DNA from 2 places in the Dyella sp. 2RAB6 genome. Region 2 is predicted to be linked to the other one. Evidence: riboswitches for the same ligand, from Rfam matches in the RefSeq annotation. Region 2 holds a riboswitch; the other holds the start of a gene.
What was found. Region 2 has a riboswitch for S-adenosylhomocysteine ahead of ahcY (adenosylhomocysteinase). Riboswitches for the same ligand answer to the same signal wherever they lie in the genome.

Region 1: it holds a riboswitch for S-adenosylhomocysteine, as region 2 does, so the genes downstream of both, AB4083_RS12165 (ATP-grasp domain-containing protein) here and ahcY (adenosylhomocysteinase) in region 2, are expected to answer to the same signal.

Annotation. Positions count from the first base shown of each region.
Region 1 is NZ_JBFRGP010000006.1:236,397-239,803, forward strand. It holds gene AB4083_RS12160 (FAD-dependent oxidoreductase) at 1-1,187, shown strand, start outside; S-adenosyl-L-homocysteine riboswitch at 1,209-1,283, shown strand; gene AB4083_RS12165 (ATP-grasp domain-containing protein) at 1,298-2,179, shown strand; gene AB4083_RS12170 (FAD-dependent oxidoreductase) at 2,252-3,407, opposite strand, start outside.
Region 2 is NZ_JBFRGP010000003.1:304,148-307,554, reverse strand. It holds gene AB4083_RS07270 (S9 family peptidase) at 1-1,788, opposite strand, end outside; S-adenosyl-L-homocysteine riboswitch at 1,938-2,056, shown strand; gene ahcY (adenosylhomocysteinase) at 2,100-3,407, shown strand, end outside.

The DNA of each region.
Region 1 (3,407 bases), on a different contig from region 2:
TGCTTATCGGCGAGGATGCCGACCGCCACGTCCAGCGCATCGGCGAATTTGCCAGCCGCAACCGCCTGCCGTATGCGTCACACGCGATTGGCAGTGCGGAAGCCCATCGCATCGCGACCAGTTGTGCGATTTCCGCGGACTGTCCCGCGGTGATTTTCGGCCGCGACCACGTGGTGAGCGAACCGACACCCGACAAGATCGCCAGGCTGATGGGCCTCAGTTTCGAGCTGGCCGACGAGGAAGCGGTCGACGTGATGATCGTCGGCGGCGGCCCCGCCGGCGTGGCCGCCGGCGTCTATGCGGGCGCCGAAGGCTTGAGTGCGATGGTGGTGGAAGACATCGCCATCGGCGGCCAGGCCGGCACCTCGAGCCGCATCGAAAACTACATGGGCTTCCCCACCGGCATCTCCGGCGCGGACCTGGTGTGGCGCGGCGAAGTGCAGGCGATGAAGTTCGGCACGCGCTTCATCATGCCGCGGCGTGTGGTGAGCGTGGAGCGTCGGGAGGACGGCAAGTTCTGCTCGACCTTCGACAATGGCCAACGCCTTCTGGCGGGCGCCATCGTGGTGGCGACGGGCGTGCAATATAAGCGCCTGCCGATCGACCGCCTGGCGGAATTCGAAGGCGCCGGCGTCTATTACGCCGCCACCGAAAATGAAGCGCGCTATTGCAAGGACGGCGAGGCGCTGGTGATCGGCGGCGGCAACTCCGCCGGCCAGGCCGCCATGTTCCTGAGCCGATCGGCCAACCGCGTGCGACTGCTGGTGCGCGGCACCTCGCTGGCGTCGTCGATGTCGAGTTATCTATCCAGCCGATTGGAAGCGGACCCGAAGATCACCATCGAATATGGCTCCGCGGTGCGCTTGCTGCACGGTGGCGAGCGGATCGACTCCGTCACCATCCACAACAGCCAGAGTGGAACGGATTACACGCTGCCGACCTGCGCGCTTTTCATCATGGTTGGCGCGGAGCCCAATACGTCCTGGTTGTCGGGCCTGGTGAAGCTGGACTCGAAAGGCTTTGTCGAGACCGGAGAAGCCGCCGGGGCGGACTCGCCCTACGCAACATCGCAGCCGGGGATTTTTGCGGTGGGCGATGTTCGCGCCGGATCGGTCAAGCGCGTGGCTTCCGCGGTCGGCGAAGGCTCGGTGGTTATTTCAAAGGTGTGGGGCTATTTGAACGACTGACCGAACGATGGCCTCGTCGTCGGAACCGAGGGGTGCTGCGACGGACTTGATCCGCCACGCTCGGTTTCGATATCTCAGCAAGGGCGCCCTCCATTGATGGAGGAATGGCTATGTCCAAATCTTTTACACATCGTCTTGCGGTCGCTACGTCCTCGATGATTCCGGGGATTCATCCGGACGACCAGCATCTGGCGGATTCGCTGCGAAGCCTTGGCATCGAGACGGTGCCCTGCGTCTGGAACGACCCCGGCGTGGACTGGTCGCAATACGACGCCGTGCTGATGCGCTCCACCTGGGATTACTTCAAGCATTACGCCGAGTTCGGCGAGTGGCTGGATCGCCTGCCCGTTCCGACGATCAACGATAAGGCGATGCTGCGCTGGAACAGCGACAAGCGCTATCTGCCCCAACTGGCGGCGCAAGGTGTCGACATCATTCCCACGACCATTGCAGCGGGAACCGAACTGCGGCAAACGCTGGCCCGGATGCCTGGCCAGGAGGTGGTAGTCAAGCCGACGGTCAGCGGAACGGCCTGGTATACGGCGCGCGGTGTCGTTGGCGATGCCACGTTCGAGCAGGTCGTGGCGCAACTGCCGGTGGAGTTCGAGTACCTGGTGCAGCCCTTCGTGCCCGAAGTGGTCAGCGACGGCGAATGGTCCTTGCTGTTTTTCGATGGCGAGTACAGCCATGCGGTGATCAAGCGGGCAGCGGCTGGCGATTACCGGGTGCAGTCGGACTTCGGGGGTACGGCCGATGAGGTCGATCCCGATCCGGCGCTTATTGCCAGCGCCAAGCGGGCTCTATCCGCCGCCGCGGCGCTCGGCCATGCCGACAGTGCCTATGCGCGGGTGGACGGCGTGATCTGCAAGGGCAGCTTCCTGCTGATGGAGCTGGAAATGATCGAGCCGTTTCTGCACCTTGGCGAACAGCCGGGAGCGGCGGAGCGCTTCGCGGGTAATTTGCAGAGGCGGTTGGCTAGCCGAACCGCCTGAGGGTTTAAAGGGGACGGGTGGAGTTAACCCTGCTTAATTGTTCCCGTCCCCCTTCTACCCGACCCATCGGTTTCACGCCCCAGCCATGCCGCGCTCGGCGTACCGGAAAAAGACTTCTACCGCCCCGAGATGCTTCGTGCCAACGATAGCCGCGATATACCCATCCGGCCGCACCAACACCCACTGCCCCGCGGACATCGCATAGCCCGCCTGGAAATGACCTCCATCATCGACGAGCTCTGCGCCTTCGCCGACGATATGAATACGAAGCCCCGGCCGCGCCGGGACGCAAGCGCGGTCTGCTTCATAACCGAACAGCGTCCAATGCGTGCCTTTCAGCAAGGCAGACACCCGCATCGGTTGGCCGCTGGCGCCAAGCATCGGCGCATCGGGAGCACGGTCTCCGGCATAGGGGCCATGGACACGTTCCGGTAACTCCAGCGAAAGCGTGGAATCCGTATAACCAAGATCCAGCTGCCGCACATTACGACCACGCCGCATATCGCCCTGCTTCGCCGCAGCAAGCAACTGGGTGGAAAGCCCGAGCACCTCGGCGGCAACAGGACGGCGCTCCTGCTCGTAGGTATCGAGCAACGCATCTGCCGCGCCGCGCAGTACGGCGGCGAGCTTCCATCCGAGGTTGTAAGCATCCTGGATGCTGGTATTGAGCCCCTGGCCACCGGTCGGCGGATGGATATGCGCCGCATCGCCAATCAGAAATACATGTTGCATGCGGTATCGATCGGCCAGTCGTGCATTCATCTGATAGGCCGATGCCCACGAAACGGAGCTCACCAGCAAGTCGCTGCGTCCGGATCGATCGTGCAGCATGGCGGTGAGGCCGGCGGCGGTGAGATCGACCTCGCCTTCCATCGGTATCGGTGCCTGGATCTGAAACAGCTCCGTACCCGCCAGTGGACAGACCGCCAGCTGCCGTTCCATCGAGCCGTCGTTGAAGCGATGCCATGCATCGCGCGACAGGCCAGCCAGGGTGACGTCCGCCACGATGGCGCGCACACCCAGCGTCTTGCCGGGGAATTCGACGCCCAGTGCTTTACGCACAAAGCTGCGGCCACCATCGGCACCGGCCAGGTATTGCGCGTGCACCACTTCGTCGTTGCCATGCTTGCGCAGGCGCGCCACGACGCCGGCTTCGTCCTGGCTGAAATCGATCAGCTCGCAGCCGAATTCCGGAGCGTGTCCCAGCTCGCGCAGGCGCTCGCGGAGG
Region 2 (3,407 bases):
CAGCATCGGGCGCGGACCATCCTTCTTCGGGTCGTAGTGCGGCGGCAGGAACAGCGTGGCGGTGAGCTCGACGCCGTCCTTGCGCTTGTAGCGGATCTGTTCCTTCTTCACGTCCTTGAGCTGCGGCGTGGGATGCGCGAAGTGGGTGAGCGCACGCGGCGCGCTGCTGGAAGCCAGTTCGCGCACGAAGAAATTCGGTGTTTCCGCCGGTGCCTCGCGCGACGTCAGCGCACGCTTGCCCTGCGCATCGAGCAGCACCTGCGGCGCTTCGTAGTACGGCGCCTGCGAATGGAACAGGCGCTCGCTCTTGCCGCTGTCCAGGTCGACCTTGTCGACGAACGGACGATCGCCTTCCGGCGAAGCGCCCTTGCCGAGGCGGAAGATGCCGTGCCCGTCGGCAGCGACCACCAGGCGCTGCTCGCCGCGCTCGTCGACCGCGGTGGCGGGCAGGCCCGGATCCTTGTAGCGGTCCTCGGAGGAACCTTCGCGCACCAGCTTCGGCGCCTGCTCCGGATGGTCCGGCGCGATGCGCCACTCCTTCACCTGGCGCGTCTTCCACCAGGACTCCTCGATCAGCGCCAGCTCGCCGCTGCCCCAATAGGCGCCGGCGTAACGGCTGCCGAGCCTGGCCAGCACGGTGGGCTCCTGCGCGAACGGCGCGGCCTGGGTCTTCACCAGGTCGCGCACGTCGGCCTGGCGGGCGGGGTCGCCGCCATCCTGCGCTTCGGCCCACACCAGGGTGGCCGGGGCGTCGGCGCGCCAGTCGATATCGCGCACGCCGGTGCGCACCGCGTCGTTGCCGGTGGGCAGGCCGTCGACCAGCGGCTGGCGCGCGATTTCCTTCACCAGCTTGCCGTCCAGGTCCAGCACCTCGATGCGGCGCGGGAAGTTGTCCACCGGCACCAGGTAGGAGAACGGCCGCTCGACGCGTTCGCGCAGCAGGTAGCGGCCATCCGGCGACGGTTGCAGCGACAAAGTCAGCGCCGGTTCGCCGAGCTTGCTCAGCTTGCCGTCCAGGTCGACCAGGGCGGCCTGCGCGCGCAGGTAGTGCTCCAGCACGCGCGCGTCGTTCTCGTTGTGCAGCAGATCCTGATAGGTGGGAAGCGCTTTCACGCCGCCGCCGGCGCGCGTCTCCTGTGCATTCGGGCCAGTCGGAATGCCGCCAGCGGCGGGCGCTTCGCCCTGCCCGTCGGGCCGCAGTTCCACCAGCAGGCGCCGGCTGTCGGACATCCAGCGATAACCGCGGCCGGCCACCGTATTGAGCGGCAGCTCGGTGAGCCGGCGCGCGCTGTGCGCAGCGATGTCGACCACCCACAGCTCGTTGCGGCCGGACTTCGCGTCCACCTGGTTGAAGGCCAGGAAGCGCTGGTCCGGCGACCAGCTGGTGGTGGCGATCGACAACGGCGACGGCAGGCCCTGCAGGCGCTGCTCCTTGCCGCTGGCGATATCCAGCAGCCACAGGTCGGTGCCGAACGAGAAGCGGCTTTGCGCATAGGTGCGCGGATTGATGCGCAGGCCGGCCAGTTTCAGCTCCGGCTGCGCCACCAGGTCGATGCCGGGCAGCGCGGGGGTCTGGATCAGCGCCAGCAGGTCGCGGTGCGGGCTGATCGACAGCTGCGGCGGCCGCGGCGCATCGACCAGTGCCTGCAGCGGCGCGGGCGGCAAGCGGTAACCGTCGGCCGCGGCGGCCGGCGCCGGAGCGGCTTGCGGGGTGCGGGCGGAAGTGGCCAGGGGCAGCGCGGCCAGCAGGAGACCAACGAGAGCGAGACGCCGGAGCGGACGGTTCATGGGGGCAGAAAACCTGTGGCCGAATAAACTTGCGACCTTAGCGGCACGCCGCCGCCCGGGCCTAGGCCATCCGTCACGGTCCCGTCCGTTCAGGCACCACGGCCGGCTAGACGAATCCCCAACGCGCCCACCGGCTATACTTGCGAACTCCCGTCGAGGGGCGCTGCGACCGTGACTGTGCCGATCCCACCCTGGCTTGTTCCAGCTGGGGCTTGCGCAAGTCCGGCCAGGCTCGATGGTTTTCATGTTCAAACGGCGCCCGGTCAACCGATGCGGCATTCCCTGCCGCACAAACTTCCGGAGCCACACCTATGAACGCAGTCAGCAAAGAAGCCGCCGGCCAGGACTTCAAGGTCCGCGACATCGCCCTCGCCGATCTCGGCCGCCGCCGCATCCGCATGGCGGAAGAAGAAATGCCCGGCCTGATGCAGATCCGCGCCCGCTACGCCAAGGAGCAGCCGCTCAAGGGCGTGCGCCTGTCCGGTTCGCTGCACATGACCAAGGAAACCGCGGTCCTGATCGAAACCCTGAGCACCCTGGGCGCCTCGGTGCGCTGGGCCTCCTGCAACATCTTTTCCACCCAGGACGACTGCGCCGCGGCCATCGCCGCCTCCGGCATCCCGGTGTTCGCCTGGAAGGGCGAGACGCTGGAGGAGTACTGGGATTGCACGCTGGACATGCTCACCCACCCGGGCATGCAGGGTCCCGAGCTGATCGTCGACGACGGCGGCGACGCCACCCTGCTGATCCACAAGGGTCTGGACATGGAGAACGGCGACGACTGGGTCAACACCCCCAGCGGCAACCATGAGGAGCAGGTGATCAAGGACCTGCTCAAGCGCACCGCCAAGGAGCGTCCCGGCTTCTGGAAGAAGGTCGCGGCCGACTGGAAGGGCGTCTCCGAAGAGACCACCACCGGCGTGCACCGCCTGTACCAGATGATGGAAGCCGGCAAGCTGCTGGTGCCGGCGATCAACGTCAATGACTCGGTCACCAAGAGCAAGTTCGACAACCTGTACGGCTGCCGCGAATCGCTGGCCGACGGCATCAAGCGCGCCACCGACCTGATGGTCGCCGGCAAGGTCGCCGTGGTCTGCGGCTACGGCGACGTGGGCAAGGGCTGCGCGCACTCGCTGAAGGGCTTCGGCGCGCGCGTGATCGTCACCGAGATCGACCCGATCAACGCCCTGCAGGCGGCGATGGAAGGTTTCCAGGTCACCACCGTGGAAGACAGCCTCGGCATCGCCGACATCTATGTCACCACCACCGGCAACAAGGACATCATCACGCTGGAGCACATGGCGGCGATGAAGAACAACGCCCTGGTGTGCAACATCGGCCACTTCGACAACGAGATCCAGATCGACCGTCTGAACGGCGCCAAGGACGTGTCGCGCGAGACGATCAAGCCGCAGGTCGACCGCTATACCTTCGGCAAGACTGGCAACAGCATCTACATGCTGGCCGAAGGCCGCCTGGTGAACCTCGGCTGCGCGCACGGCCATCCGAGCTTCGTGATGTCCAACAGCTTCTCCAACCAGACGCTGGCCCAGCTCGACCTGTGGAAGAACAAGGACGTCTACGAGAAGACCGTCTACCGCCTGCCCAAGCAGCTCGAC